Regions from separate parts of the Arthrobacter sp. TmT3-37 genome, predicted to be linked through region 3. Evidence: riboswitches for the same ligand, from Rfam matches in the RefSeq annotation. Region 3 holds a riboswitch; each other region holds the start of a gene.
The links. A riboswitch is a leader RNA that binds a small molecule or an ion and turns the genes downstream of it on or off. The one in region 3 is predicted to bind S-adenosylmethionine.
Positions count from the first base shown of each region.

Region 1 (7,361 bases), on a different contig from region 3:
CGTGCGCGGCCCACGGACCGCGCACGCTCTCCGGTCCGCTACGGCCGCACGGGTGCGCTGGCGTTCGCGATCAGGTCCAGCGCCTGCTCGGGGAACCAGGCACCGGCCGCAGGATCCACGCGGCCCCACTCCGGGTCCATGCCCCCGTTGTCCGTCAGGCCGCGACTGCACTCCCCGTCGGACTCTCCCGGGACCTTGATCCAGAGGAAGGCGTCGGCGAGTTCGTTGCCCGTGTCGGAGGTCGGGAGGTAGCCGAGTCCGCGGCCCGGAGGATTGCACCAGACCTGGGGATCCGGGTAGGCGACCGACGGGACCCAGGGGCCCCGTCCGTTGCGGCTCGTGTCGATCACGAAGTGTGCGAGCTCGTCCGACGACGGTGCGTTCGGAGCACCGGCGACGTGCTGCGCGTACCACGCGTCCGTCAGCCCCCAGGTGGAGAAATCGGCCGGCGAGGCCGGGTAGTACTGGCTGGCGCAGGATCCGTAGGCCCCGGGGTCGATCTCGGTGGCGTAGTGGATGCACTGCGACACCCAGCTGCCGAACTTCAGCTGCCGCTCGGTGAGCTCGTAGTTGGAGACGTTGAGGAAGAAGCCGTCGGCCTTCTGTACGCCGGCCTTCACGAGCCGGCTCGAGATCTCGCCCGTACCGAGCCAGGCGCTGTGGGTGCCGTCGAGGTAGACCTTGGTGTCGGGCAGTGCCTGGAGGCGGTCCACCGCGTAGTTGAGCATCTCGAAGCGTTCCGCTGCAGCGCTCGCGGCGTCCGCCTCTGCCGGCTGGCACCACTCGAGGGCGCCGTCGAGCCCGCGGTACCAGGGGATGATGCCGAGGCCGTCCGGTTCGAGGATCACCATCGCCGCCCTGTCCTGGATCCCGGCGGCGAGCGCGTCGATCCAGGCCTTGTAGCCGGCGACGTCGGTCGCGCCGCCGGCGGAGTACTGCGAGCAGTCGCGGAAGGGCAGGTTGTAGGCCGCCAGTACGGGGACCTGTCCCTTGCCCGCGGCGCGGTGCGTCGTGTTGCGCACCTGCTGGGTGACGGCCTTCGGATCGCTCCCGGTGACCCAGACGGCCTGCGGCGTCGAGACCAGGGCACCGAGGCTGTCGGCGGTGGCACGATCACCCGAGGCTCGCAGGTCGGCGATCTGCCGGTGGGCCTCGTGGTAGTGGCTCTTCTCCGGGATGTAGAACCCGGTGGCCGTCGTTCCGTCCGGGCGGTCCGGCCCACTCTTCTGGCCCTGGGCTGCGGCGGGCAATGCGGAGAATGCAGTGGACGCGAGGACCCCGGCCAGGGCCAGGGTCATGGCGCACGTTCTGGAAATGCTGAGCATCATTGCTCCTCATGTCGATGGGTATCGGGCGGAGTAGCCCGAGCGGGAGACGCCGCCTATCCCCATGGAAGCGCTCCCACGGCCAGTCTTCGGTGGATGCCGGAACTTTGTCAAGGTACTCAGCACACTGATCGCTGCGGTGGGCTTCTCCATGCGGAGACACATTGTTTGGAGCTGCGGCGTCTCTGGTGTCACACTCGTCGTGACCATCCCGAGCGGCTGAGAGATCTGGCTCACTGACGCCGCAGCAACCCTGGCCTCCGCGTCCCCGCGGCGACATTAGGGTGCTACTGCCAGACCGATGGAGGAAACCATGAGCGTCGCCGACCTTTCCACCCCTCTGAAATTCGCCTACTGGGTCCCCAACGTCAGCGGTGGCCTGGTCGTCTCGACCATCGAGCAGCGGACCAGCTGGGACTTCGACTACAACAAGAAGCTCGCGCGCATCGCCGAGGACGCCGGGTTCGAATACGCACTGTCGCAGACCCGCTACGCCGCGTCCTACGGTGCCGACAAGCAGCACGAGGCGACGAGCTTCTCCCTCGCCCTGCTGGCCGCGACCGAGAAGCTGAAGGTCATCGCCGCCGTCCACCCGGGCATGTGGCACCCCGGGGTGCTCGCGAAGTACATCATCACCGCCGACCACATCTCGAACGGCCGCGCAGCCGTCAACATCGTCTCCGGCTGGCTGAAGGACGAGTTCATCAACTTCGGCCTCGACTGGCTCGAGCACGACGAGCGCTACGTCCGCACCGAGGAGTTCATCCGCGTGCTGCGCGGACTGTGGACGGAGGAGGGCTACAGCCAGGACGGCAAGTACTACACCATCAAGGACTTCACGCTGAGCCCGGCCCCGGTCGCCGTGCCGGGCCGCCCCCACCCCGAGATCTTCTTCGGCGGGAACTCGACGGCGGCCCAGGCCACGGCCGGCCGCGTGGCGGACTGGTACTTCTCGAACGGGAAGGACCTCGAAGGCTTCAAGGACAACATCGCCGGCGTCCGGGCCTCCGCCGAGCAGGCCGGCCGCCGTCCCCGCTTCGGGTTGAACGGCTTCGTGATCGCCCGCGACTCCGAGAAGGAGGCCCGCGACACGCTCCGCGAGATCGTCGAGAAGGCCCACCGCCCCGCCGTCGAGGGATTCCGCGACGCCGTCCAGGAAGCCGGACCGTCCACGAAGGACGGCAAGGGCATGTGGGCCGACTCGACGTTCGAGGACCTCGTGCAGTACAACGACGGCTTCAAGACCCAGCTCATCGGCACGCCCGAGCAGATCGCCGAGCGCATCGTGGAGTACAAGAAGATCGGCGTGAACCTCCTGCTCACCTGCTACCTCCACTTCCAGGAGGAAGTGGCGGCGTTCGGCACGGACATCCTCCCGATCGTGCGTGAACTCGAGGCCGACGCCGCCCGTGCGGCGGGAGTGGAATTCGATCCGGACGGCACACTCGCCGTCCCCAGCAAGGCAGGTGTCTGATGGCAGAACGTTCCTTCGGTTTCCGTACGCGCGCACTCCACGCCGGCGGCACTCCCGATGCCACCCACGGCGCGCGCGCCGTCCCGATCTACCAGACGACGTCCTTCGTCTTCAAGGACACCAACGACGCCGCCAACCTGTTCGCGCTGCAGAAGTACGGCAACATCTACTCGCGCATCGGCAATCCCACGGTCGCGGCGTTCGAGGAGCGCATCGCCTCCCTCGAGGGCGGCATCGGGGCGGTGGCGACGGCGTCGGGCATGAGCGCCGAGTTCATCACCTTCGCCGCGCTCTGCCAGGCGGGCGACCACGTCGTGGCCGCATCGCAGCTGTACGGCGGGACGGTCACCCAACTCGACGTCACGCTGCGCCGCTTCGGCATCGAGACCACCTTCGTCCCCGGGACCGACCCCGCGGACTACGCGGCCGCCATCCGAGAGAACACCAAGGCCGTCTACGCCGAGGTCATCGCGAATCCCTCGGGTGAGATCGCCGACCTCGCAGGCCTGGCGAAGGTGGCCCACGACGCCGGGATCCCCTTCATCGTCGACTCGACGCTCAGCACGCCCTACCTCGTGCGGCCCATCGAGCACGGAGCGGACATCGTGATCCACTCGGCCACCAAGTTCATCGGCGGGCACGGCACCACCCTGGGCGGCGTCATCGTGGAGAGCGGCCGGTTCGACTGGGGCAACGGCAAGTTCCCCATGATGACCGAGCCGGTCCCCTCCTACGGCAACATCGAGTGGTGGGCGAACTTCGGCGAGTACGGCTTCCTGACGAAGCTCCGCACGGAGCAGTTGCGCGACATCGGGCCGTCGCTGTCGCCGTCGTCGGCGTTCCAGCTCCTGCAGGGCGTGGAGACCCTCGCGCAGCGGCTCGACGAACACCTCGAGAACGCGCAGGCCGTCGCGGAATGGCTGCAGGCCGATCCGCGCGTCGAGTACGTCAACTACGCCGGTCTTCCCACCCATGTCCACCACGAGCGTGCGAAGACGTACCTGCCGCAGGGCCCCGGCTCCGTGTTCAGCTTCGGCATCAAGGGCGGCCGCAAGGCGGGCCAGAAGTTCATCGAGTCGCTGCAGCTCGCCTCGCACCTCGCGAACGTGGGCGACGCGCGCACCCTCGTGATCCATCCGGGCTCGACGACCCACCAGCAGCTCTCCGCCGGGCAGCTGGTGGCGGCGGGCGTCCCCGAGGACCTCGTGCGCATCTCGGTGGGCCTGGAGGACCTCGACGACATCCTGTGGGACCTGGACCAGGCCCTCGACATCGCCGTGGATTCCTCCGACGCGGAGTTCGACGAGCTCCCGCAGGAATCCGCCGGGGAGAACGACGACGACCCGTCGGCAACGCGGGCAGTAGGAGTGGGAGCATGAGCGGCACGGACACACCGGCACGGACCTGGGAGGGACCATCGGCCCCTGAGCGCCTCAGTCTGCTGAGGAATGCGCGGTCGGTGGCGATCGTCGGCGCATCGGACAAGCCCTCCCGGGCCTCCTACTTCGTGGCGACCTACCTGCAGTCCTCCTCGCCGTACCGCCTGTACTTCGTGAACCCGGTGGCCAAGGAGATTCTCGGGCAGCCCGCCTACGCGTCGCTCGCGGACCTCCCGGAGGTGCCCGACGTCGTCGACGTGTTCCGCAAGCACGACGACCTGCCCTCCGTGCTGCAGGAGACGCTCGCCGTCGGAGCGAAGACCCTGTGGCTGCAGCTGGGCTCGTGGCACGAGGACGTGGCCCGGGAGGCGCAGGGCGCCGGCCTGAACGTCGTGATGGACCGCTGCATCAAGATCGAGCACGCACGCTTCCACGGCGGGCTCAACCTGGCGGGCTTCAACACCGGCGTCATCTCCTCGAAGCGGCAGATCACCTCGTAGGGCGCCGCCCCCCTCCCGGGCCTCGATCCCGGTCAGCGGGAACCGTTGGACATCGCCTCTGATCGGGATCCGACCTCGGGACCGGCCGCCTCAGGCACCGCGACCTCGGCACCGGAGCTGTCCGGCGCTGCAGCGTCCGCCGGCCCGACCGGGTCCACCGGCAGCACGTCCTCAGGAGCCGGTCCGACCGGGAGGTCCTCCGGCAGGACGTCCTCCGGAGCCGGTCCGACCGGGAGGTCCTCCGGGACCGGATCGGCGGGGAGCTCCCCCATCTCAGGGCCGACCGGGAGCCCCGGTACCGGGTCGTCGGGATCGAGGAGTGCATCGGCCGGGAACAGGGCGGACCGATCGGGGTCCAGGGTGATCGGCGCGTCGAGGAGGAACGCCGTGTCGGCAGGACCGGCCGGTGCGCGGAGCCACGACCTGCGGTGGCCGGCAGGAGCCGGGGTGTCACCGCTGATCGTCTCCGGAGCCGTGACCGTGGTCTCCTTCGTCAGGCTCCTGTCCTGCCCCTGACCCGGTGTGACCCGGCCCGGTGCCAGACCGGGTTTCTCCCGGACCGGCCGGAGCGGGGTCGTGCGCTGACCGGGCGTGGTCCTGCCCGGTGCTGCATGGCCGGGCTTCTCCGGATCGGGTCGGCCGGTCGTGCCGGGTACCGTTCCGGTCGCGGGCCGCGTCACCGGGGCCGCGGGCTGCCGCGGACCGTCCGGCCTCCGGGTCGCAGAGTCCGCAGGACGTACCGTGGCGGCCGGTGGCCGGGCCGCCGGTACGACGGCCGGCGCCGGTGAAGCAGCGGCGGCGTCATCCACCTCGGGCGACGCAGGAGCGGGAGCCGGCATGAGGGCACCACCGGCGTCCGCAGGGGCGGACACCGCCGGGGCGGAGGCGGACGGTGCCGGGGCGTGAGCGGGAGCGGGAGCGGGCACCGCCGGGCCGACGGTGGGACCATGCCCCGCGTCGGCGAGCGGTTCAGGAGCGGGTTCGGCCCGGTCGACGTCGTTGCGGACGGTGAAGCGGGTGATCGAGACGACGGCGTCGTCGAACCCCTCCCGGAGGTGGAGCGTCCCCGCCGCCACACCGGACATGCCCGCGCCCATGGAGACGGCGAGCGCCCCGCCGAGGAACGTGATGCGGCGCTTGTTCCGGCGCCCCTGCGGCGCCCTGCCGCCGTCGGCCATCAGCCGGGCGAGTTCCGCGGACGCATCGGGTGCGGGCCCGGCGCCGAGGTCGCCGATCTCCCGGACGGCGCGGACGAGTGCCGGTTCCGCGGGAATGCCGGCCTCGTCGAGGAGTCGCTGCACGGGGTCCGGCGGCGGGGTGTCACGTCCAGTCATGGCGTTTCCGATTCCTCAGGTCGAACGATTTCCTTCAGCTTGAGCAGTCCCCGCCGTTGCAGCTGCTTCACCGATCCTGCGGACCTGCCCAGGATCTCCGCGACCTGTTCGATCGGCAGCTCCGCGACGATGCGCAGCAGGAGGACGTCGCGCTGCTCGGCGTTGAGCTGGTCCAGCATGCCCCGTGCACCTCCCACACCGAGGTTCCCCAGCGCCACCCTCTCGGCGGAGTCGGTGAGCCGGGTGTCGCCGTCGGCCTCGTAGCCCACGAGCACCGGCGCCCTCGTCCGCTTCCTCACCTCGTCCACGTACCGGGCATGTGCCACGGAGTAGGCGAAGGTGCGGAGCCCCTGGAGTCCACCGGAGACGGAGTCCAGCTTCGAGAAGACCGTGAGGAACACCTCCTGCGTGAGGGCCTCCGGGTCGTCCGAGCCGCGCCCCGCGAAGTACCCCAGCACTCCCGGGCTCAATGATCGGTAGATGCTGGAGAAGGCCGCCGGATCGCCTGCTCGAGCGCGGAGGAGCGCATCATCTGGCAGGGGTGTGGCCACGGACTGTTCCTTGTTCGAGCGGGACGGCGACACCATCGTAACCATCGCCCTCCGCCCGTGGACGCCGGCCCTCCCGGGCCTGCGGCAAAGAAAAGGCCGCACCGAGACCTGTTGGGGGAAAGGTCTCGGTGCGGCGCTTACACAGGGGTAATCGATGGGCGGGGCCGGAAAGTTACGCCCCCTCCGATTTTTCTTCGCCGGCCTACTTCAGGGCGTTGGAGGCCCGGCGCTTGTTGAAGACGTCGAAGCCGACGGCGAGCAGGAGCACCATGCCCTTGATGAACTGCTGGACATCGATGCCGACGCCGAGCAGGGACATGCCGTTGTTGAGCACGCCCATGATGAGGCCGCCCGTGATGGCTCCGATGACCGTTCCGACGCCACCGGTCACGGCCGCGCCGCCGATGAACGCCGCGGCGATCGCGTCGAGCTCGAAGAGATTTCCCGCTCCCGGACCGGCGGAGTTGAGGCGACCGGTGAAGATGAGCCCTGCCAGGGCCGCGAGCACGCCCATGTTGACGAAGAGCATGAAGTCGATGCGCTTCGTGTTGATGCCGGAGAGCTGTGCTGCCTGGAGGTTGCCTCCGACGGCGTAGATGTGGCGCCCGAAGACGCTGTTGCCCATCACGGCGCTGTAGCCCACGATCAGGATGCCGAGGACCACGAGCACGATCGGCGTGCCGCTGCGCGAGCTCGCGAGAAGGTAGGTGAGGCCGAGGATGATCACGACGATGAAGGCGAGCTTGGTGAAGAACCAGGCCGCCGGCTCGTCCTCGAGCTTCAGGCGTGCGCGGGTGG
Region 1 covers NZ_JBTNDU010000011.1:52,931-60,291, reverse strand. Annotated here, with positions in the region: gene ACX80U_RS13610 (glycoside hydrolase family 6 protein) at 39-1,298, opposite strand; SAM riboswitch class I at 1,529-1,633, shown strand; gene sfnG (dimethylsulfone monooxygenase SfnG) at 1,627-2,799, shown strand; gene ACX80U_RS13600 (O-acetylhomoserine aminocarboxypropyltransferase/cysteine synthase family protein) at 2,799-4,178, shown strand; gene ACX80U_RS13595 (CoA-binding protein) at 4,175-4,678, shown strand; gene ACX80U_RS13590 (hypothetical protein) at 4,711-6,012, opposite strand; gene ACX80U_RS13585 (RNA polymerase sigma factor) at 6,009-6,563, opposite strand; gene mmsB (multiple monosaccharide ABC transporter permease) at 6,766-7,361, opposite strand, start outside.
Region 1: another riboswitch for S-adenosylmethionine. It lies ahead of sfnG (dimethylsulfone monooxygenase SfnG); the one in region 3 lies ahead of ACX80U_RS07975 (ABC transporter substrate-binding protein).

Region 2 (7,361 bases), on a different contig from region 3:
GTCATGATCCACCGGGCCCTGTTCGGTTCGATCGAGCGTTTCATGGGGGTGCTCACCGAGCACTACGCCGGCGCGTTCCCCGCCTGGCTCGCCCCCGTGCAGGTGCTCGCCGTCCCGGTCGCCGAGGCGTTCAACGACTACCTGTTCGACGTCGTCGACAAGCTGAAGGCCGAGGGCATCCGCGCGCAGGTCGACGCGGGATCGGACCGGTTCCCTAAGAAGATCCGGACCGCGAGCAAGGAGAAGGTGCCGTTCGTCCTCATCGCCGGCGGTGAGGACCAGGAGGCCGGCGCCGTCTCCTTCCGCTTCCGGGACGGCAGCCAGGACAACCAGGTGCCCGTGGACGAGGCCGTCCGCCGGATCGTGGAGGCGGTCCGCAGCAGGGAAGCCACCGTCTGATGGAGGACGCGGACAGCCGGGGGATGCCCGCGACCCCTCCGGGGGATGCGGCGGTGACGGACGACTTCGGGCTGGCGGGCGCGCCGGACGCCTTCCAGCGGCTGTGGACACCGCACCGGCTCGCCTACATCAAGGGAGGGCAGGACCAGGTCACGTCGGAACAGACCTGTCCGTTCTGCCGGGCGCCGCACCGGAGCGACGAGGAATCCCTCATCGTGCACCGCGGGACCCATGCCTTCGTGCTGCTCAACCTGTTCCCCTACAACGCCGGCCACCTCCTGGTCTGCCCCTACCGGCACGTGCCCGACTACACGGACATCGACGAGGCGGAGACCGCGGAGATCGCCGCCCTCACGCAGACGGCCATGCGTGTGCTGCGCAAGGTGTCCAACCCGTCGGGGTTCAATCTCGGCATGAACCAGGGCGTCACCGGGGGCGCCGGTATCGCCGCCCACCTCCACCAGCACGTCGTGCCGCGCTGGGGCGGTGACGGGAACTTCCTGCCGATCATCGCGCAGACGAAGGCGATCACGCAGACCCTCGGCGACGTGCATGCGCAGGTGGCGGCTGCCTGGCCGTCCGCGGCCGGGCCGGCGGGATCGGACGCCTGATGCTCAACCGATACGCGCGGGGATTCTTCACGGCCCTCTTCACGCCGCTGGCACGCCTGCTGCTGAGGTGGGGCGTGACGCCCGACGCCGTCACGATCGCGGGGACGGTCGGTGTCGCCGGCGGCGCGCTGGTGCTCTACCCGCTCGGCCAGCTGTTCTGGGGAACGGTCTTCATCACGCTGTTCGTGTTCTCCGACGTGATCGACGGGATCATGGCCCGGATGCAGGGCCGTGGAGGCCGGTGGGGGAGCTTCCTCGACTCGACGCTCGACCGCGTCGCCGACGGCGCGCTGTTCGCGGGTGTCGCGATCTGGTTCTTCACGGGTGGCGGGAACGCCGCGATCGCGGTCGCCGCACTCGCCTGCCTCGTGCTGGGCATGATCGTCTCGTACGCCCGCGCCAAGGCCGAGTCGCTCGGCTTCACGGCGAACGTGGGGCTCGCGGAGCGTGCGGAGCGACTCGTCTCCGTCCTGGTGGTCACCGGGCTGACGGGACTGGGCCTGCCCGAGGGTTTCCTGCTGGCCGTCCTCGTCGTCCTGGCCGCGGCAAGCCTCGTCACCGTCTACCAGAGGGTGCGGGCCGTCCATCGCCAGTCGCTGGAGGCCAGGCCCGCGTCCTGACCTCGCCGCCGGTACGGGACGGTCAGGACGCCGAGGCGAACGCCGGGCGAGCCGGGGCGTACGTCGCCGCGTGGCCGCGCAGGGGCGTCAGCGCCGAACCGAGCGCGGACAGGTATTCCGCCCTGCGCTTGGGCGAGACGCGCGAGATCGGAGCGGGCGCGGAGCCCGCTGTGTCGGAGTAGTGGGTCGCCAGGCCGTCCTGCAGCAGCCGGAGCGCCTCGGACTTCTGCTGGGAGACGGCCGAGTGGGTGGTCCCGAGCTCCGCTGCCACCTCGGTCACCGATCGTCCCTCGAAGAAGACCTCCTGGATGATGTGGCGCATGCGTGCGGGGAGATGGGCCACTGCGGCGCGGATGTGCCGGACCTGCTCGTCGGCCAGCAGCGATGCCTCGGGGAGCTGGTCGAGGCAGGGGACGATGTCGAGGACGGTCTCGTCGAGCGCCTGGACGGATCGCGCGGCGTCGCCGAGCGCAGCCTGGACCTCGTGCCGGCTGACGCCGAGCGTCATGGCGAGCTCGTCCGTCGTGGGCGTGCGCCCGAGGGAGGCGGCCAGCGTGTCCTGTGCAGCGATCGTGTCGCCGATCCGCCGTCGCGCGGACCGCGGAGCCCAGTCGTTGGACCGCATCTCGTCGGCGAAGGCCCCCGTGATACGGCGCCGGGCGTAGGCGCCGAAGGGCACGCCCAGGGTCGGGTCGAAGGAGTCCGCAGATGTGATCAGGGCGATGGCCCCGACCGACGCGAGGTCATCCCGCGAGAGATGCGTGGCGCGGGCGCACAGGGTCGAGACGAGGTACCCGACCAGCGGCAGGTTGTCGACGATCAGTTTTTCGCGTTCGCGAGAATTCATAGCAAGCTCCCCAGCTGCTCAGTGGCCGTGCGGCCCCGGATCGCTCCCGAAAGAGCGGCCGAGGACGGCAGGTGTCTTCTGAAAGCTATCAGCGGGCTCTCGTCACGACTGATCCGCTGGGCCAATCCTGCCCAAAGGCTGAGCTTCGACGGCAGGCGGTGGAGGCGGGCCCGCATCCTTCGCCGTTCCTTGCGCCGAAACCGATGATCCGGCCCCCGGTCGTGCGTCTAAGGGAGGACGACCCATCCACCAGAACAGGACACGCCATGACACCCGGGACAGGGTTCCTCCCGACCGATCTGCACATCGTCTCCGAGACGGACCTCCTCCTGCTGCAGCGCAGGACGGCTCCCTCTGCGCCGCTGCACCGGGCGGTGAGGACGCCGTCGTCGCCGTGGCCCGCCGGGGCACTCGATGCCGTGCTGGACGAACTGGAGCGGCGCGAGGTCTGCCCGGCGCGGCAGGCGGCCGGTGCGTGGCGCGGCTGAGGCCGGGCAGGACGGGACCGCGGGCGGTCCCGTCCTCCAGGTCGCTCAGGGCTTGCCCGCACCCGGCGCCGCACCGATGGACCACACGCGGGGAGGCACGGTCCCGTTGACGGAGTGGTCGCCGACGATCCTCGCCTTGAACACCCAGGGGTTGTGGTTGGCCGCAGTGCGCGCGTTCCGCCAGTGCCGGTCGAAGTTCTTCGACGTGCTGACGCCGGACGCAGCCAGCGCATTGAAGACGTCGGACGTGGCGCGGGTGGCGAGCGCCGACAGGACCACCTGCGCCTTGGCCGTCTCGAGTTCGGCGACGTCGTTCCGGCGCTCGTCCTCGACCTCGTCGGCCAGGAACGCGCCCTCGTAGGCGTGCTGCAGGGCCCGGGCGGCCCGCTCCACGGTGGCATCCGCGGCGTAGGCGGCGGCGGAGACCTCGCCGATGACCTGGAGGATCTGTGGATCGGCAGCGAACGACGGCGCATTCCCGTGGCTGAAGATCCTCGTGCGGTTCCGTACCTCTCGCGCGACGTCCCGCTCGGCCGCGGTGATGCTGCCCGCGAGGACGGCCAGCAGCACCGCCTGGTAGAAGGCCGTCTGGTACTTGAACCGGGTGTCGAAGTCGATGACGTTCCCGGCCTCGACGCGGGCGCGGTCGAAGGTGGACGTACCCGAGCCGGTGGTCTGCTGGCCGAAGCCGTCCCAGTCGTCCCCGTGCGTGACGCCCTCCTGGTGCGTGCTGACCACCGCGATGACCTTGACACCGTTGTCCGTCCGCTGGGCGAACGTGTCGATCCAGTCCGCGAAGATGCTGCCGGTCGAGTAGTACTTCGTGCCGCTGATGCGGAAGTCGCCGTGGGTGCTGCCCGGGTCCGGGCTCACCTTGGTGATCACGTCACCGATGGTGACGGTGCCGACCTCCGTCCAGGAGTTGCCCACGATCTCGCCGTCCACGAAGCGCTGGAGCCATACGTCGCGCTGGGGACCGGCGGACACGAGGCGGTCCTCGACGAACGCGAAGTGGGCGCGCAGCGCCTGGGGGATGTTCGAATCGGCGGCGGCCAGTTCGGTGAGGAGGCGGAACAGCTGCGGGAGCGAGGCGCCGAACCCGCCGGCGGCGACCGGTACCCGCAGCGCCCCGAATCCGGCGTCGATCAGGGCGCGGATCTCCTTCCGGGGGAGCTCGTGCTCCTGTTCGCGGCGCGATGCGCCGTCCGCGATGCGTGCGAAGAGGGGCCGGAAGCGGGCCGCGAGGAGTTCGTAGTCGGCGTCCGCGGTGGGATGGGTGTGCGTCAGGGTGGTCATGGTGGGCCTTCCGATCGGGCTGGGAGTGGGGCTGGGAGTGGGGCTGGGAGTGGGGCTGGGGGGAGAGGTGGCAGGACGGGAGCGGGGCGAGGAGATCAGGCGTGGACGGCGACCCGGGGGGCGGCCGCCCTCGCCGTACGGGAACCGGCGACGCCGGCGCCGACGAACAGTGCGCCGATGACGGCCGCGGCGGCGACGGCGGAGGCTCCGCCGGCCGGCCAAGCCCCGTTGAGGCCGAGGACGGCGGGGATCACGGTGCTGGCGGTTCCGACCAGGATCGCGCTCCAGCCGGTGACCCGGGCGAGGCGGACGGCGTCGAGGGCGAGGATCAGGAAGAACAGACCCCACAGCACCGCCCACGCGAGCCAGAGCACCGAGCCGAGCGGGTCGGTGTCCAGCGACGTGGCCGCGAAGACGACGGCGAGCACGGCGACGAGCCCGCAGAACCAGCCGACGCCGGCGGAGCCCAGGCCCGCGACGGAGCCGAGACCCACGTACAGGTAGGTGAGCCCGAAGAGGAAGATCCCGCTCGCCGTGCTGAACGCGGCAGGATCCGGCGCCCCGGTCGCTGCGACGACCGTTGCGAGGACGAGCTGGAGCACACCGACCGCGAGATTGAGGAATCCCGCGTCCCGTGGCGGGACCCGGCCGAGGAGGCCGAGTCCGTTGATCAGAAGGGCTGCTCCCGAGAGCAGCAGGCAGATGTACGACATGGATGTCCCATCGACGGGACGCGGAACCGCTGGAGGTCCGCGCCGTGCTTGCCCCGCGCTGATGCACGGGGCCGGATCTTCACCTGGGGCACCCCGCCACGGAGGGGGTTGCCGTCCGACGAGCCAGGGCTTCGCGTCGGAACTCTTGATCTGTGGCTCCGAGCGTAGGCGGCATATCGTCCGCTTTCCAGCAGGACGACGCGGCATTCCGCCGCGTGACGCCGTGTGACGCTGCCGCATCGCTGCCGGATCGCTGCCGTGCGCGGTCCCGCGCCGGGGTCCGGAGCCCGCGGGAACGGCCGGGACCGGGGCGGCGGCCGCGACCGGAAGGGCGTCCTGCGGCGGCGTATCATGAAGGGTCAGCTTTTATCTACCTTTAGGGGCAAGTCGTGTCCACCGTTGAAGACAATTCGGCAACCACAGCACAGACCGGCGGCAACCGGGTCAAGCGCGGGATGGCCGAAATGCTCAAGGGCGGCGTCATCATGGATGTCGTCACAGCAGAGCAGGCCCGCATCGCCGAAGACGCCGGTGCGGTAGCGGTCATGGCGCTCGAACGGGTTCCCGCGGACATCCGCGCCCAGGGCGGCGTGTCCCGCATGAGCGATCCCGACATGATCGACAGCATCATCGAGGCCGTCTCCATCCCGGTCATGGCCAAGGCCCGGATCGGCCACTTCGTGGAGGCGCAGGTCCTGCAGTCCCTCGGGGTCGACTACATCGACGAGTCCGAGGTCCTCACGCCCGCCGACTACGCGAACCACATCGACAAGTGGAAGTTCACCGTCCCCTTCGTCTGCGGTGCGACCAACCTCGGTGAGGCACTGCGGCGCATCACCGAGGGCGCTGCGATGATCCGCTCGAAGGGCGAGGCCGGCACCGGCGACGTCTCGAACGCTACGATGCACATGCGCACCATCCGCGCGGAGCTGAACCGCCTCTCCTCCATGGCCGAGGACGAGCTGTACGTCGCCGCGAAGGAACTCCAGGCGCCCTACGAGCTGGTGAAGGAGGTCGCCTCCGCCGGTCGACTCCCCGTGGTCCTGTTCACCGCCGGCGGCATCGCGACCCCGGCGGACGCGGCCATGATGATGCAGCTCGGCGCGGACGGCGTCTTCGTCGGCTCCGGCATCTTCAAGTCGGGCAACCCGGCCGAACGCGCCAACGCGATCGTCCAGGCGACCACGTTCCACGACGATCCGGACATGATCGCCAAGGTCTCGCGCGGTCTGGGCGAGGCCATGGTCGGCATCAACGTCGACGAGATCCCGCAGCCGCACCGCCTCGCCGAGCGCGGCTGGTAGCAGCACAGCACGGGCAGTGCAGAGGAACGCGGCCGGCAGCCCCCGGTCCTCTGCCGTTTCCCGCGGCGACGGCGTCAGTGCCTCGCGGGGCCTCGCGGTCCCCGAGGAGGTCCCCGAGGATGTCCTCGGCCGTCGCCCCGAACGCCCGGGCGCGGTCCCGCCGGGACCGGGCCCACGCACCTCCGACATCACCGTCGGCGGGGGGACGCGGCTCGGCTGTCATGCGTCCACCGTCGGGCCGCAGCCGGTCAGAGGTGCAGCGCGTAGGTCCTGCCGCGGCCGAGCAGTGTGAAGCCCCGCTTCGAGAAGAACTCGTAGCCCTGCGGTGTGGCGTTGACGGCGAGGTCCACCGCACCGGCCTGCAGTGCGGCCCGCGCCGTGGCGCTCAGCAGGGCCGTGGCGAGCCCGCGCCGCTGGTGGTCCGGGAGCACCTCGAGGTTGCGGACACCGCCGAGGCGTCGCAGGCCCGTGACGCCGGACGGGTAGAACGAGTACGCGGCTCCGGAGATGCTGCCGCCTTCCCCACTCCGTGTCACGGCATGCCACGCCTGCCGCGGCTGGGAGCGGACCACCCGCAGCTCCTGTTCCAGCGGACCCGAGTAGTCGGGTACGTCGGTGGCGAGGACGGCGTGGTCGTCCCCGGGCACGACCACGGCGGCCGCGGGTGCCGCCATCCACCAGGGCTGCCAGCTCGGACCGAATCCCAGACCGGCGAGCTCGACGGGGTCCACCGCGCCGTTGAGCCAGACCCGGACCGAGGAGGCGCCGAGCCGCACCCCCTCGGCCAGGGCGGGCCGCACGGCGTGCGCGCTCACGGACTCCGGGAACATCATCCCCAGTTCGCGTCGCGCGGGCAGCCACACCCACGTGGAGCCGTGCGTCGAGAAGGTCCTCCCGCCCGTCGCCGTGGCCAGCGCCGCGGACCAGGCGGCCTGCAGCCGCTGGCACTGGGCGATGGTCACCATGCGGCTGGACCGCCGGCAGGGCCGGTCATGCGAGCCCGCGGCGGACGAGCAGCGGCTCGAGGTCGGCGTCCCGGCCCCGGAAGACGCGGAACGCCTCCAGCGGATCGATGCTGTTGCC
Region 2 covers NZ_JBTNDU010000003.1:255,858-263,218, forward strand. Annotated here, with positions in the region: gene thrS (threonine--tRNA ligase) at 1-399, shown strand, start outside; gene ACX80U_RS06245 (HIT family protein) at 399-1,010, shown strand; gene pgsA (phosphatidylinositol phosphate synthase) at 1,010-1,630, shown strand; gene ACX80U_RS06255 (sigma-70 family RNA polymerase sigma factor) at 1,653-2,477, opposite strand; gene ACX80U_RS06260 (hypothetical protein) at 2,744-2,965, shown strand; gene ACX80U_RS06265 (acyl-CoA dehydrogenase family protein) at 3,011-4,261, opposite strand; gene ACX80U_RS06270 (AmiS/UreI family transporter) at 4,357-4,974, opposite strand; SAM riboswitch class IV at 5,014-5,125, opposite strand; gene pdxS (pyridoxal 5'-phosphate synthase lyase subunit PdxS) at 5,364-6,278, shown strand; gene ACX80U_RS06280 (GNAT family N-acetyltransferase) at 6,527-7,243, opposite strand; gene ACX80U_RS06285 (M3 family metallopeptidase) at 7,269-7,361, opposite strand, start outside.
Region 2: another riboswitch for S-adenosylmethionine. It lies ahead of ACX80U_RS06270 (AmiS/UreI family transporter); the one in region 3 lies ahead of ACX80U_RS07975 (ABC transporter substrate-binding protein).

Region 3 (7,361 bases):
TCGATCCCGCGCAGCACGTGGTTGGAGCCGAAGGACAGGTGCAGGCCCTTGCCCGTCAGTGTTCCCGATTCGATGGTCTTCATGCCTTCGCTCCTCCGCTCGTCGGAATCACCGCGGCCAGTTCGTCCGGTTCCGGTTTCTGCTTCCTGCCCACGCGGAGCCTGGTGTCGATGAAGTTGACCAGGTGCGTCAGCGGGATGGTCAGGCAGAGGTAGAGCACGCCGGCCGCGATCAGGGGCGAGAGGTTGCCGGTGTTGCTCGCGGCGTCGTTGCCCACCCGGAAGAGCTCGCGTTCACTGGCGACGAGGCCGATGAAGTAGATGAGCGACGACTCCTTGATGAGCGAGATGAACTGGTTGACCAGGGCGGGCAGCACGCGCCGCACGCCCTGGGGCACCACCACGAGCTGCATGGATGCGCCGTAGCTGAAGCCCAGCGCACGCGAGGCCTCCAGCTGACCCTTCTCCACGCTCTGGATGCCGGAGCGGAAGATCTCCCCGATGTAGGCCGAGGCGATCAGCGACAGGGCGAGGATGCCCAGCGGGTAGGGGCTGGTGCTGCCCGTGACCTGCCGGAGGATGGGACCGAGGCCCAGTCCGATGAGCAGGATGATCACGACGGCGGGGAGGCCGCGGAAGATGTCCGTGTAGATGCGTGCGATCCACCGGAGCACCCGGTTGCGGGAGATCCCCATGATCGCGAGGAGCATGCCGACGATCGTCCCGATGATCCCCGAGGCCAGGGCGAGCAGGAGGGTGTTGGGCAGTCCGACGGTCAGGAGGTCCGGCAGGACCGCGGCCATCGCCTCCCAGTCGAAGAACGTCTTGCCGAGCTGTTCGAGGGCATCCATGCAGGGCCGGCTACTTTACGTCCACGGCTTTGCTGCCGGGCTTCCAGTCGGTGGGCATCTCGCGGTCCGGGTACCACTCCTTGGTGAGCTCGGACCAGGTGCCGTCGGCGATCACCGCGTCGAGGCCCGCGTTGAGGGCGTCGATGAGGGGCTGGTTGTCGCTGTTGACCGCGTACGCCGTGAAGTTCTCCGTGTTGATGATGGTCTCGGCGATCGTGGTGTCGTCGCCCTCCTTCACCTGGCCGGTGGCCTGCTGCGACGGGGCGACCCAGGCGTCCACCTGCCCGTTCTTCACGTTGGCGTACACCGTGTTGTAGTCCGGGAAGCGCACGGGCTCGAGGCCGAGGGTATTGGAGACGTAGTCGTCCTGGACGGTGCCCTGGACCACGCCGATGCGGGTGCTCTCCGAGAGGGAGTCGAAGCCGCTCACCGAGGAGCCGTTCTTCGTGACGACGGCCATGTAGCCGAAGTCGTAGCCGTTGGTGAAGCCGACGTTCTCGCGGCGGGCCGCCGTCGTCGAGATCGAGGAGGACCCGACGTCGAACTGCTTGTTCTGGACCTGCGCGAGGAGGGCGGAGAAGTCGGTGGAGGCGAACTCGACCTCGAGGTCGAGCTTCTCGCCGATGGCGCGCAGCAGTTCGTTGTCGTAGCCGGTGAAGACACCGTCCTCGAGGAAGATGTTCGGCGGGGCGTCCGAGAGCGTGCCGACGCGCAGGGTGCCGTCGGTGATGAGGCCGAGCCCGGACGTGTCGATCTCGTCGATCGGCGTGGTGTCCTCGGTGGTGTACTGGTCGAGCGACTGCTGGTCGCTGCCGGCCAGGGCGTCGGCGGATTCGGTGGGCGTGCTTCCGCTGTCACTGCCGCAGGAGACGGTCAGGGCGAGGAGCGGCACGGTGAGTGCAGCGAGGACCTTGCGGGAGATGTTCATGGTGTCCTTCATTTCGATGCCGGCCCGGGTGCGGGCGCTGGGTGTTCGGGGATGCCGGATGGCGGCAGGGGGAGGCTGCTGGCTGCTGGGTGACACGCTCGCTGTTCTGGGCTGTGCGCGCTGTGGCGGTGGTGTCCTCCGTCTACCTCGGGACAGGCCGCACGACGCCGTACTTGCCAACCGGGGGACTTGGCCCGGCGGCCGAATCTTCACCTGGAGCACCCCACTACGGGAGAGGGTTGCTGTCCAGCCGGCCAGGGCCGATGGCTGGAACTCTTGATTTCAGGAAAACGGTAGGGCAGCACGAAGCGTCGGGTCAAAACGCGGATGCCGGGAAAGTGGTGTTTGACGTAGCAAAGGGCCCCGGAGGGGCCCTTTTGTGGTGGAGATTACACGAAACGATCCACCAGTCCGGTGAGTTCTGCGGTCAGGGCGGCGGAGGTCCGGAGCTCCGTGCCGTCCAGCGAGAGGACCGGCGCGAGGAGCCGGATGCTCGAGATCAGCCACACGGCGTCGGCGTCGAGGAGGTGGTGCGGTTCCAGCGGTCCGTAGCCGAGCTCCCACCCCTGTTCCCGGGCTGCGGCGAACAGTGCGCTCTGGGAGGTGCCCGCCAGGATGCCGCTCTCGAGCTGCGGCGTGAGGAGCGTCTTCCGACCGTCGCGGTCGTACGCGAGGAGCACGGTGGAGGTGGGGCCCTCGAGGACCTTCCCGTCCGAGGAGATGAAGATGACGTCGTCGGCGCCGTGCGCCTTCGCATGGCGGATGGCGGCCATGTTGACGGCGTAGGAGAGCGTCTTCGCCCCCATCAGCAGCCAGGGAGCACGCTGCGCCACCGTGCTGTCGTAGCCGCGCTCGAGGAACAGCACCTTCAGGCCTGCCTCCCGCTGCGCCAGGGTCGACGCCGGAACGGGTGCCACCGAGACCCAGGCCGTGGCCCGGCCGGCACCCTCGACGCCGCGGGTGGCGACGAGCTTCACGACGGCATGGTCCTCACCCGGTTCCGCTGCCGAGAACTCCCGCAGGCCGGTGCGGATGGCACGGCTCCAGGCCTCGGCGTCGGGCACCGACAGGTCGAGGGCCGCGGCCGACGACGCGAGTCTCGCGAGGTGCGCCTGCTCCTTGCGGGGGGATCCTCCGACGGCGAGGAGCGATTCGAAGATGCCGTCACCGCGGGTGGCGCCCAGATCGGTGGCCAGGAGCTGCGGCTGGGACGCGTCGACGACCCTGCCGTCGTCGTGGGCCGGGTCGAGGAACACGAGAACAGTCATGCGCTCCAGCGTATCGGCTGGGTCGCGGGAGCGGGGCGGACCGGTGCGGCGGGGCCGTCAGGTGAGTCTGGCCTTCCGCGTGAAGAGTTTCTGCAGCAGGATGAAGGCGAGGAGAAGCGCGCCGATCACGATGCGCGTCCACCAGGAACTCAGCGTCCCCTCGTAGGAGATGAAGGTCTGGACGATGCCGAGGATGAGCACCCCGGCGAGGGAGCCGAGGACGTAGCCGTATCCTCCGGTGAGCAGCGTGCCGCCCACGACCACCGCGGCGATCGCGTCCAGTTCCAGGCCCGTGCCCGCCAGGCTGTACCCGGAAAGGCTGTAGAACGAGAAGAGGATCCCGGCCACCGCCGAGCACAGCCCGCTGATCCCGTAGACGAGGACCTTGGTCCGGGGGACGGCGAGTCCCATGAGCAGCGCCGAGGATTCGCCGCCGCCGATCGCGTACACCGTCCGGCCGAAGCGGGTCTGGTGCAGGACGTAGAAGGCGACGGCGACGACCACCAGTGCGATCACGACGCCGGGGGAGATGAAGAGCCTGTCGGCCAGCGGGATCCTCGCCTGGGCCATCGCGGTGAAGAAGGGGTCGGTCACGGTGATCGAGTCGACGCTGATCATGTAGCAGAGGCCCCGTGCCAGGAACAGCCCGGCGAGGGTGACGATGAAGGGCTGGATCTCGAAGACCTGGATGACCAGCCCCATGAGAAGCCCGAAGGTCGCACCCGTCAGGATCACGAGGGCGATGACGGCTATCGGGTTCCACCCGGCCTGCAGGAGTGCTGCGGCGATCATCATGGAGAGCGCGACGACGGATCCGACCGAGAGGTCGATCCCGCCGGTGAGGATCACGAACGTCATCCCGACGGCGAGGACGATCAGGAAGGTGTTGTCGATCAGGAGGTTGAGGAACACCTGGCCGGAGAGGAACCCGGGGTACATCACGGCGCCGGCGGCGAACATCGCGAGGAACAACCCGGTCGTGGCGAGTGCCGGCGCGTAGCGCGCCTTGCCCTGGAGGCGGCTGATCCGGCTGCGGTTCAGCGGCGCCGGGGTGCGGGTGAGGACCGACATCAGATGGACACCTTCACTTCGGACTGTTCTGTCACGGGACGCCGGCGCCGGCCGAGCAGCGCCCGGGCCTTGCTGGACTGGAGGAGGCAGACGATGATGACGACCAGCGCCTTGAACACCAGGGTGACCTCGGGCGGGATCCCCAGCGTGTAGACGGTCGTCGTCAGTGTCTGGATGATCAGGGCGCCGACGAGGGTACCCACGAGGCTGTACCGGCCCCCCGCCAGGGAGGTTCCTCCGATGACGACGGCGAGGATGGCGTCCATCTCGATGTAGAGACCGGCGTTGTTGGCATCCGCGGCCGTCACATTGGAACTGATCATCAGGCCGGCGACGGCTGCGCACAGACCGCTGAAGACGTAGACGGTCCAGGTGATGTTGCGTGCGTTGAGCCCTGCCAGCCTGCTGGCGACCGGATTGATGCCCACCGCTTCGATGAGCGTTCCGAGGGCGGTACGCCGCGTCAGCAGCCCGGCCACGCCGAAGGCGACCGCCGCAATGAGGATGGAGATCGGGAGGCCGAGGAAGAATCCGGCGCCGATCGCCTGGTAGGAGTCGTTGGACACGGAGATGATCTGGCCGTCGGTGACGAGTTGCGCCAGTCCCCGCCCGGCCGTCATGAGGACGAGGGTGGCGATGATGGGCTGGATGCCGACCACCGAGACGAGGAAGCCGTTCCACAGACCGAGGGCCAGTCCCACCGCCACGGCGATGACCACCGCCACCGCCGCCGTGCGGAAGGAGGAGGGATCCGGGGAGTTGTAGATGTAGGTGCAGGAGACCGCCCCGGAGATGGCGGCCACGGCTCCCACGGACAGGTCGATACCGCGCGATGCGATGACGAGCGTCATGCCCAGGGCGATGAGGATCGTCGGTGCACCGTTCCGGAGGATGTCGATGAGGCTCCCGAACAGGTGCCCGTCCTGGACGCGCACGGCCAGGAAGTCGGCGCGGAAGAGCTGGTTGAGGAGGAGCAGGAGGACCAGTGCGAGTACGGGCCAGGTCAGCCGGTGCTTCAGGAGGGCGTTCATGCGTTCGTCCCCGCGATGATCGTCATGACGTCTTCCATGGTGACTCCGTCGTTGGCCAGGTCGGCGACCATCTCCCGGTCCTTGAGCACGGCGATCCGATCGCTCAGCCGGAGCACTTCCTCGAGCTCGGCCGAGATGAAGATGATGGACATGCCGTCGGAGGCGAGGGTGCTGATGAGCTTCTGGATCTGCGTCTTCGCGCCGATGTCGATGCCCCTGGTGGGTTCGTCGAGGATCAGCAGCCTGGGGTTCGTGATGAGCCAGCGGGCGAGCAGCACCTTCTGCTGGTTGCCGCCGCTCAGATTTCGAATCAGGGCGTCCTTGCTGGCCGGACGGATGTCCAGGGCCCTGATGAACTTCTCGGCCAGCTGGTCCTGCGTCGCCCGGGGGATCCGCCTCAGCCATCCCTTGCTGGCCTGCATGGCCAGGACCAGGTTGTCGCGGACGGACAGGTCGCCGATCAGTCCTTCCTCCTTCCGGTTCTCCGAGGAGAAGGCGATCCCCCGGTCGATCGCGGAGCGGGGAGTCCGGAGCGTCCGGACCGTTCCGCCGATCCGCAGGCTGCCCTGATCGGACCGGTCGGCCCCGAAGAGCAGCCTCGCGGTCTCCGTGCGTCCGGAACCCAGCAATCCTGCCAGGCCGAGGATCTCACCGGCGTGGATGGCGACGGTGACGTTACGGACGGAGCCCTTGCGGCCGAGGCCCTCCGCCTGCATGAAGGGGGCATCCTGCGTGCGGTCCGACTGGCGGCGGCCCTCGGCGTCCTCGAGTTCGGCGAGGGCGTCCATCTCCTTGCCGATCATCTTCGAGATGAGTGCCATGCGCGGCAGGTCCCGGGTGAGGTATTCGCCCACCAGCTTCCCGTTGCGCAGGACGGTCATGCGGTCGGAGATCTCGTACACCTGCTCGAGGAAGTGGGACACGAAGAGGATGGCGACGCCACGGTCGCGCAGCGTCCGGATGACCGCGAACAGTTGCTGGACCTCGTCGGCATCGAGGCTGGAGGTGGGCTCGTCCAGGATGAGCACCCTGGCGTCCACCTGCACCGCCCGTGCTATCGCGACGAGCTGCTGGAGGGCGATCGAGTGGGAGGACAGGACGGACCCGGGGTCGATGTGCCCCAGCTGGAGCTGCCCGAGGACCTCCCTCGCCTTCCGGCGGACCTCCTTCCAGGAGATGCCCCCGCGCCTGCGCGGCTCCCGCCCCAGGAGGATGTTCTCCTCGACCGACAGGTTGGGGCAGAGATTGACCTCCTGGTAGACCGTGCTGACGCCTGCGGCCTGTGCCTCCGCAGGGGAGGTGAAGCGGTGGTCCGAGCCCATCACGGTGATCGTCCCGCCGTCGATCGCGTAGACGCCCGTCAGGGCCTTGATCAGTGTCGACTTCCCGGCGCCGTTCTCCCCCATCAGGGCATGGACCTCACCCTGGAACAGCCGGAGGTCGACTCCGTCGAGCGCCTTCACGCCGGGGAATTCGATGGAGATCCCGGCCATCGCGACCACGGGGACGATCTCGTTCATTGTCCTGCCCTTCTGTCGGGGATGCGGTGGCCCGGCTACCGCATCCCCCGTCGTCGACCCGGACACCCGCTTCCGGTGTGCCGGATCCGGTCGAGCTCCTAGTACTCGCGGCTGGCCAGGACTTCCTTGGCCTGCTCCGGGGTGAAGGCGGATTCCTCCGTGACGACGCGGGCGGGCACCTCCTCGCCGGCGACCACCTTCGCGGCCAGGTCCATCAGCTGCTCCCCGAGGAGGGGGTTGCACTCCACGATGTAGTTGATCTTGCCCTCGGACAGCGCCGTCATGCCGTCCTTGACGGCGTCGACGGTGATGATCTTGATGTCCTTGCCCGGCACCTTGCCCGCGGCTTCGATCGCCTCGATCGCCCCGAGTCCCATGTCGTCGTTGTGGGCGTAGACGACGTCGATGTCCGGGGTGTTCTTGAGGAACGCCTCCATGACCTGCTTGCCGCCGCTGCGGGTGAAGTCGCCGGTCTGGGACTCGACGATCGTGAGGTCGGGATCCGCCGCGATGGCCGCCTCGAACCCTTCCTTCCGGTCGATCGCGGGGGCCGCTCCCGTGGTGCCCTGCAGCTCGACGATGTTGATCGGGCCGTCCGTCGACGCCGAGTCCTCGACGAGCCAGTCGCCGGCCTTCTTGCCCTCCTCGACGAAGTCGGACCCGAGGAAGGTCTTGTACAGGGAGGTGTCGGCG
Region 3 covers NZ_JBTNDU010000004.1:191,665-199,025, forward strand. Annotated here, with positions in the region: gene ACX80U_RS07965 (amino acid ABC transporter ATP-binding protein) at 1-83, opposite strand, end outside; gene ACX80U_RS07970 (amino acid ABC transporter permease) at 80-850, opposite strand; gene ACX80U_RS07975 (ABC transporter substrate-binding protein) at 861-1,778, opposite strand; SAM riboswitch class IV at 1,943-2,060, opposite strand; gene ACX80U_RS07980 (aminodeoxychorismate lyase) at 2,168-3,046, opposite strand; gene yjfF (galactofuranose ABC transporter, permease protein YjfF) at 3,104-4,117, opposite strand; gene ACX80U_RS07990 (ABC transporter permease) at 4,117-5,148, opposite strand; gene ACX80U_RS07995 (sugar ABC transporter ATP-binding protein) at 5,145-6,668, opposite strand; gene ACX80U_RS08000 (substrate-binding domain-containing protein) at 6,767-7,361, opposite strand, start outside.

Region 4 (7,361 bases), on a different contig from region 3:
CCGTTTCCGCCCGATCATCGCCCGGTAAAAGCTGCCGTCGTTCCAAATGAGACTCCCGTGCGGCGTGCCCGGAGCCCCACCTGCGACGTCGTCGGGCCTGCTGCGTCATACAGGCGTCGTGAAACATCAGGGCAACACGGCGCACCTACTGTTCGCGGGGGAAAGGCAGATCATGAAGCCACTGCAGGACGCCGTCGCCAGCCCTCCTCGCGTGACCGGGCTGGCGGACATCTCTCCGCTCCACGGCCTGGCCCGGCGGAGCCTCGGCCCCGTGGACGCCCTCGCGCAATCGGTCTCAGCGATGGCACCGGTTGCCGCGGCCGTGACCATGCCCGCGATGGTCACCGCCGCCGCAGGCCGCCACGCGGTTACGTCGATCCTCTGCGCGACGGTCCTGGTCCTGCTGATCGGCTACACGCTCGGCCAGTACGCGCGGCGCATGGGAGCTGCCGGCTCGCTGTACAGCTACGTGGCCCAGGCCCTGGGCAGCACGGGCACGTGGCGACCCCTGGTAGCCCTCGCGACGGGCTGCTCGCTGATCATCGGTTACGCCTGCATCGCGATGTTCGCGCTGATCGGCTTCGCACTGCACGCCTCGGACCTCATCGCGTCGTTCGGCCGGCCGCAGTTCGCCGATCCGGTGATGGCCGGCGTCATCCTCGCGGTCGGCGGGACCTGCACGTGGCTGCTCATCCGGGGTCTCCGCCTGTCCTCCCTCGCCATGCTCATGGCCGAAGGAGCGGCGCTCGTGGTCCTCGTGGTGCCGATCGTCCTCGTGTTCCTCGCGGTCCCACGCGAGGCCCTGCCCGACGTCGACGTCCGGGCCGCCGTGCCGGACCCGGGCTTCAGCGGCCTGGCGACGGGCGCCGTCCTGGCCCTGATGGCCTTCGTGGGCTTCGAGAGCGCCACCGTCCTGGGTGCCGAGACGCGCAGGCCGCTGCGGACCATTCCCCGAGTGCTGCTCTGGAGTGCCGCCGGCGGGGGTGTGCTGTACGTCGTGGCAGCCCTGGCCCAACGGGTCCTGCTGCAATCCGTGCTCCCGCTGGACGACGACGGGTCGCAGGTCTTCGGTCCCGCGATGCGGGCTGCAGGCCTCCCGTGGCTGATCCCCCTGCTCGACGCCGGCGCCGCGCTGTCCTTCTTCGCGTGCACGCTCGCGTGCGCCACCGCACTGGCCCGGGTGCTGCTGACCATGGGCCGGGAGGATGTCCTGCCCGCCTGGCTCGGGCACGCCCACCTCCGGTTCCGGACGCCCGTCCACGCCGTCCTGGCTGCCATGCCCGTGGTGACGGTCGTTCCGGCGATGCTGATCCTGCTCGGCCTCGGAACGGGCGAGGCGATGAACAAGCTCCTCGGCACCGCAGCCACCGCCTACGTCACCGCTTATCTGCTGGCGTGCTGTGCAGCGCCGGTCTTCCTGCGGCGCATCGGCGAGCTGACCCTCCGGCCGGCGCTCGCGGCCGGGCTCACCTCGGTGGCCCTCGCGGGTGCACTCGTCGCCTATCGGATCACCCTCGCGGGTGCGGGCCGTAGCGCGAGCGGCTGGATCTTCTGCATCCTGCTGGCCACCGCGCTGCTCTGGTTCCTGTGGCACCGCCGTCACCGGTCGGCGGACCCCGTTCTCGGGCTCTACGACGTGCCCACGCAGGACGCCGTGCTCGGAGGTGGTCGGAACACTGCCGCGGGCGATGCCCCATGACCACGGACCGGCCCGACGACGTCGGCCTGCGGGCCCGCCAGCCCAAAGCGGTGCGGAGCGCCCTCGCGGTGCTCGAGGAGGTTGCGCGGTGCGGACCCGGGGTCACGGGGCTGGAGGTGAGCCGCAACCTCGGGCTGCCGAAGGCCACCACCTACCGGCTCCTGAACCTGCTGGTCGAGGACGAGTACCTGGTGCGGCTGCCGGACCTCAGCGGCTTCGCGCTCGGCCGCAAGGTAGAACTCCTGGTGCAGCTGTCGGGCGTCGGGGGAAGCCGTCCCGGATCGCCGCGTGACCGAATATGACGGGCACCACTGGCGCCCCCGCCCTCCGGTGCGCTTAGCTGTAGCCATAACCATCCCGAGCGGCCGAGAGACCTGGATCGACGACGCCGCAGCAACCCTCCCCGTGTAGCAACGGGGAACGGTGCTACTGCCAGGACCGATGGAGAAGCTACACGCTTTCGTTGGTCTGCCCTTCCGTGCTCCGGCACGCCCGGGGCGACTACTGGCTGACCTGTATCACCCTCCATCGGGCGATGATTCAGGAGCCACGCGTGAGAACAGCAAGCCCCAGCACTCCCCGTCCACCCCGCACCCTCGCCCTGCTCGCCGTCGCGGCGGGCCTGGTGCTCACCACGAGCGGCTGCGGAGGATCAGCAGCCGCGAGCGAGGACGACACCTTCGTCTTCGCCACCGGCAAGGACATCTCCTGCCTCGACCCCCACGTCAACGGGGACATGCCGCAGGCGTCCATCGCGGCGAACTACCTCGACTCCCTCGTGTCCCAGGACAGCGAAGGGGCCATCCACCCGTGGCTCGCCACGGACTGGTCCGTGTCCGACGACGGCCTCAGCTACACCTTCACGGTGCGCGACGACGTCTGGTTCACCGACGGGACGAAGCTCACCGCGGAGGCGGTTAAGGCCAACCTCGACCACATGATCGACCCCGACACGCAGTCCGGCACGGCCGGCGGCTACCTCAAGCCCTACGTGGGCACCGAGGTCGTGGACGAGACCACCGCCGTCGTCACCCTCAACCGCCCCTACGCCGCGTTCCTCGAGGTGCTCGCCCAGCCGTTCCTCGGCATCGAATCGCCCGAGGCGCTCAAACGGCCGCAGGCCGAGAACTGCAACGCCCCCGTGGGTACCGGGCCGTACAAGATCGTCGACTACGTTCCGCAGTCCAAGGTCAGCCTGGTGCGCAACGAGGACTACAACTCCGCTCCGCCGTATGCGCAGCACGAGGGGCCGGCGCACATCGAGAAGATCGAGTGGCGCATCGTCCCCGAGGACTCCACCCGCTACGGCCTCCTGCGGGCGGGCCAGGTGGACGCCCTCGACCTCATGCCGTCGGTGCACTTCGGCGAGGCCGAGGCGGACCCGAACGTCGAACTGATCCTGCAGGACCGGCCCGGCAACCCGACCAACCTGATCCTCAACACCACCCGGGCACCGTTCGACGACGTGGACGTGCGCAAGGCCTTCCTGCACAGCGCCTACGTCGATGCGGGCATCAACAGCGTGTACTTCGGCACCGTCACCCGGGCCGGCGGCCCCTTGAGTTCCACCACGGGCTTCTACTCCCCCGACTTCGAGCACGTTTACGACCCGGATCCCGACGAGGCGGCCCGCCTGCTCGATGAGGCGGGCTGGACCGAGCGCGACGACGAGGGCTACCGCGTGAAGGACGGCGAGCGCCTGACCGTGCACTTCCCCTACACGCCCGGCGCGTGGCCCACCGCGCACCAGGCGCTCGTCACGCAGATCCAGGCGACGGCGAAGAAGGCCGGCTTCGAGGTGCTGATCGAGAACGGCGACGGCGCGACCGTCAGCGAGCTCGGCAACAACTTCGCGTACGACCTTCGCGCCGACTACTGGAACACCAACACCGCGGACGTGCTGCGGATCGTCTTCTCCTCGGAGTACACCGAATCGGCGGGCTTCGTCCCGAACGGCTCGGGCTTCCGCAACCCCGAGCTCGACGGCATCCTCAACGACGCCCTGGCCACGGACGATCCCGCCGAGCGTGAGCGCCTCTACTACGAGGCGCAGCAGATCGTGAGCGACAACGCCCTGCAGCTGCCGCTCTACAACCAGGCCAGCCAGGTGGCCCTGCGGAGCGACCGCTACGGCAACCTCACCCTCGAACCGAGCCTGTCCCTCCCCTACCTCTACGACGTCACGGCGGTGGATTCAGAATGAGCACCTCTTCCCTCGATTCCCTCAGCGCAGCACCCCGCACGACGGCGACGGCCGGTACCGCCGGCAAGGTCATCGCGAAGCGTGCGGCCGGCAGCCTCTTCGTCCTCTGGGCGGCCGTGACCCTCACGTTCTTCGTCCTCCGCCTCACGCCCGGTGACCCGATCACCGCGATCCTCGGCGGGGCGGGATCCTCGCCGTCACCCGAGACCGTCGCCGCCGTGCGGGCAGAGTACGGGCTCGACCAGCCCGTCCTCGTCCAGTACCTCTCCTACCTCGGCAACCTCCTCACCGGCGACTTCGGGGTGTCCTACATCTTCAAGGTCCCCGTCCTGGAGATCATCGGCCCACAGATCCTGCCCACGCTGCAGCTGGCCGGGCTCGCCCTCGTGTTCGCCTGGGTGATCGCCCTGGCGTTCACCCTCCTGACGGTGGGCCGCGGGCGTGTGCTCGACGGCGCCGGGCGTGCTGTCGAGGTGTTCTTCGCCTCCCTCCCCCAGTTCTGGGTGGGCATCATGCTGGCCGTGGTCTTCGCGGTGACCCTCGGCTGGTTCCCGGTCGCGGGCAACGACGGCTTCCGGTCGCTCGTCCTGCCGGCACTCTCCCTGGCGGTCCCGCTCGCCGGGTTCATCGCCCAGGTCACGCGGTCCTCCTTCGAGGACGCCCTCGCCCAGCCCTTCGTCCTGAGCGCCCGTGCCCGCGGCCTCAGCGACACCGCCGTCCGGATCACCCACGCCCTGCGCCACGCGATCCTCCCCGGCCTGACGCTCTCCGCCTGGGCCGTCGGCTCGCTCGTCAGCTCGGCCGTCGTCGCCGAGATCATCTTCGCCCGACCCGGCCTCGGCCGGTCCCTCGTCGACGCCATCGTGAACCGCGACCTGCCCATCACCCTCGCCGTGGTGTTTCTCATCGCCGCGGTCTACATCCTCGTGAACCTCGTGGTGGACGTCCTCTACCGCGTGGTCGACCCCCGCACGAACCCGAAGGGATCCGCAGCATGAGCCTCACCCTCGACCCCACCACGACGGCGGAGGGCGGCAGCGCAGCTCCCTCGTCACCGGCCCCTGCTCCCTCCCGTGCCGGACGCCTCGTCCGCAACACGCCCATCGGCGTCTGGATCGCCGCCGCGCTCCTCGCCTTCCTGGTGCTCGCTGCCATCGCGCCGTCGGTCTTCCTGCGGCAGGACCCCTTCGAGATCGACCCCGCCAACGCCTTCCAGTCACCCGATGGCCTCCATCTGTTCGGCACGGACCAGAACGGCCGTGATGTCTTCTCCCGCGTGATCGCCGGCACGGGCCAGTCCCTGCTGCTCGGCCTCGCCGCCACCGCCATCGGGCTGATCCTCGGCGGCGCCCTCGGCATCACCGCCGGTGTATCCGGCAGGTGGCTGGACTCGGCGATCTGCCGTTTCGTGGAGATCCTGTTCGCCTTCCCGGGCCTGCTCCTCGCCCTGATCGTCATCGCGGTGTCCGGCACCGGCGTCGTCACCGCCGCCATCGCCGTCGGGGTCGGTTCGGCCCCTGGTTATGCAAGGATGCTCCGCACCCAGACCCTGCAGGTGGTCGCGGCCCCGTATGTGGAAACAGCCCTCGCGCTCGGCCGCTCGACGTCGCACATCCTCTGGCACACGATCGTCCCCAACGTCGCACGGCCCCTCTTCGTCCTCGTGACGCTCGGGATCGGCCAGGCCATCGTCTGGGCCTCGTCGCTGAGTTTCCTCGGCCTCGGCGCCCAGCCGCCCGCCGCCGAGTGGGGCGCCATGCTCGCCGACGGACGCAACTACCTCCAGGTCGCCTGGTGGATCGCGGCCTTCCCCGGCATCTTCATCACCCTCGCCGCACTGACCACCACCGTGGTGGGCCACCACCTGCAGCGCCGACTCGAAGCAGAGGTCTGACCATGACGAACACCACCGGAACCAACCCCGTGCAGCAGCCCCTGCTCGCCATCGACAACCTCAACGTCTCCTTCAGCACCCCGCGCGGCGTCGTCGACGTCGTCCGCGACGTCTCGCTGGCCCTCGCACCCGGCAAGGCGCTCGCCCTGGTGGGTGAATCCGGCTCCGGCAAGACCGTCACGGCCCGCACGCTCGTGGGCCTCAACGCCTCCAACGCCCGAGTGTCCGCCGGCCGCCTCGACGTCCTCGGCAACGACGCGACCCGCCTGTCGGAACGGCAGTGGAGGAGACTGCGCGGCAAGGACATCGGCTACGTGCTGCAGGACGCGCTCGTGTCCCTCGATCCCCTGCGCACCGTCGGCCAGGAGATCGACGAGGCCCTCCGCGCCCACGGTATCCGCGGCCGGGCGGAGCGGCAGGAGCGGGTGTACGCCGCCCTGCGCGACGCAGGGATCCCCGATCCCGAGGTCCGTGCGCGGCAGCGCTCCGGCGAACTGTCCGGCGGCCTCCGCCAGCGTGCGCTGATCGCCCAGGCCACGGTGCTCGATCCGCAGCTCGTGATCGCCGACGAGCCCACCACGGCCCTCGACGCCACGGTGCAGGCCCAGATCCTCGAGCTGCTGGCCGGCCTGAAGGAGCAGGGCCGCGGGCTCATCTTCATCTCGCACGACCTCGCCGTCGTCAGCCACCTCGCCGACGAGATCGCCGTCATGCAGCACGGGCGCATCGTCGAATCAGGGCGGGCCGACGAGGTCCTGGGCAACCCGCGCCACGAGTACACGCGCCAGCTGATCGACGCCGTGCCCTCCGCGGCGGGCAAGGGCACCCGGCTCTCGGCTGTCCCGCGGGTCTCCGTGACCTCGCGGCCCACGCGGCTCTCGGCCTTCTCCGAGGACGCGCCGGCGCTGGCGGCCCGCAACCTCGTGAAGACCTACGCCTCCCCGGACGGCACGCGCCGCACGGTGGTCGACGACGTCTCCTTCACGCTCGCGGCAGGAAAGACGCTCGGCATCGTCGGCGAATCGGGATCGGGGAAGTCGACGACGGCGCGCATCGCACTCGGCCTCACCGAGCCCGACGCCGGGACGGTCACCCTCGGGGGGCTGCCCTGGGTAGGAGGTGCGGCGCCCGCCGCCGGGCGGTCCGAGGGCGAGCGATCCGGGGGCGAGCGGTACGGGGCCGGGACCGGCACCTCGAGGGCCGCGCTCACGGAGGCGGATTCCACCGAGGACGGTGGTTCCGACCGTGGCCGCTCCGGCTTCCGCCGACGCGGCGCGACCCGCACCGGCGGTCCGACCGCCGTCACGGAGGATCTCCGCCGTCCGCACCGGCCCGACATCCAGCTCGTCAACCAGGATCCGCTGAGTTCCTTCGATCCCCGTTTCAGCGTCGGCCGGGTCATCACCGACGCCCTGGACGCCGGCTCCGTCGGCGCGCCGGGCGAGCGGCGGGACCGTGCAGCGGAACTCCTCGGTCAGGTGGGCCTGCCGCTCGACCTTCTCGAGCGGCGGCCGCTCACCCTCTCGGGCGGGCAGCGCCAGCGCGTCGCGATCGCCCGTGCCCTC
Region 4 covers NZ_JBTNDU010000002.1:151,455-158,815, reverse strand. Annotated here, with positions in the region: gene ACX80U_RS03570 (APC family permease) at 173-1,699, shown strand; gene ACX80U_RS03565 (helix-turn-helix domain-containing protein) at 1,696-2,001, shown strand; SAM riboswitch class I at 2,049-2,147, shown strand; gene ACX80U_RS03560 (ABC transporter substrate-binding protein) at 2,253-3,902, shown strand; gene ACX80U_RS03555 (ABC transporter permease subunit) at 3,899-4,900, shown strand; gene ACX80U_RS03550 (ABC transporter permease) at 4,897-5,796, shown strand; gene ACX80U_RS03545 (dipeptide ABC transporter ATP-binding protein) at 5,799-7,361, shown strand, end outside.
Region 4: another riboswitch for S-adenosylmethionine. It lies ahead of ACX80U_RS03560 (ABC transporter substrate-binding protein); the one in region 3 lies ahead of ACX80U_RS07975 (ABC transporter substrate-binding protein).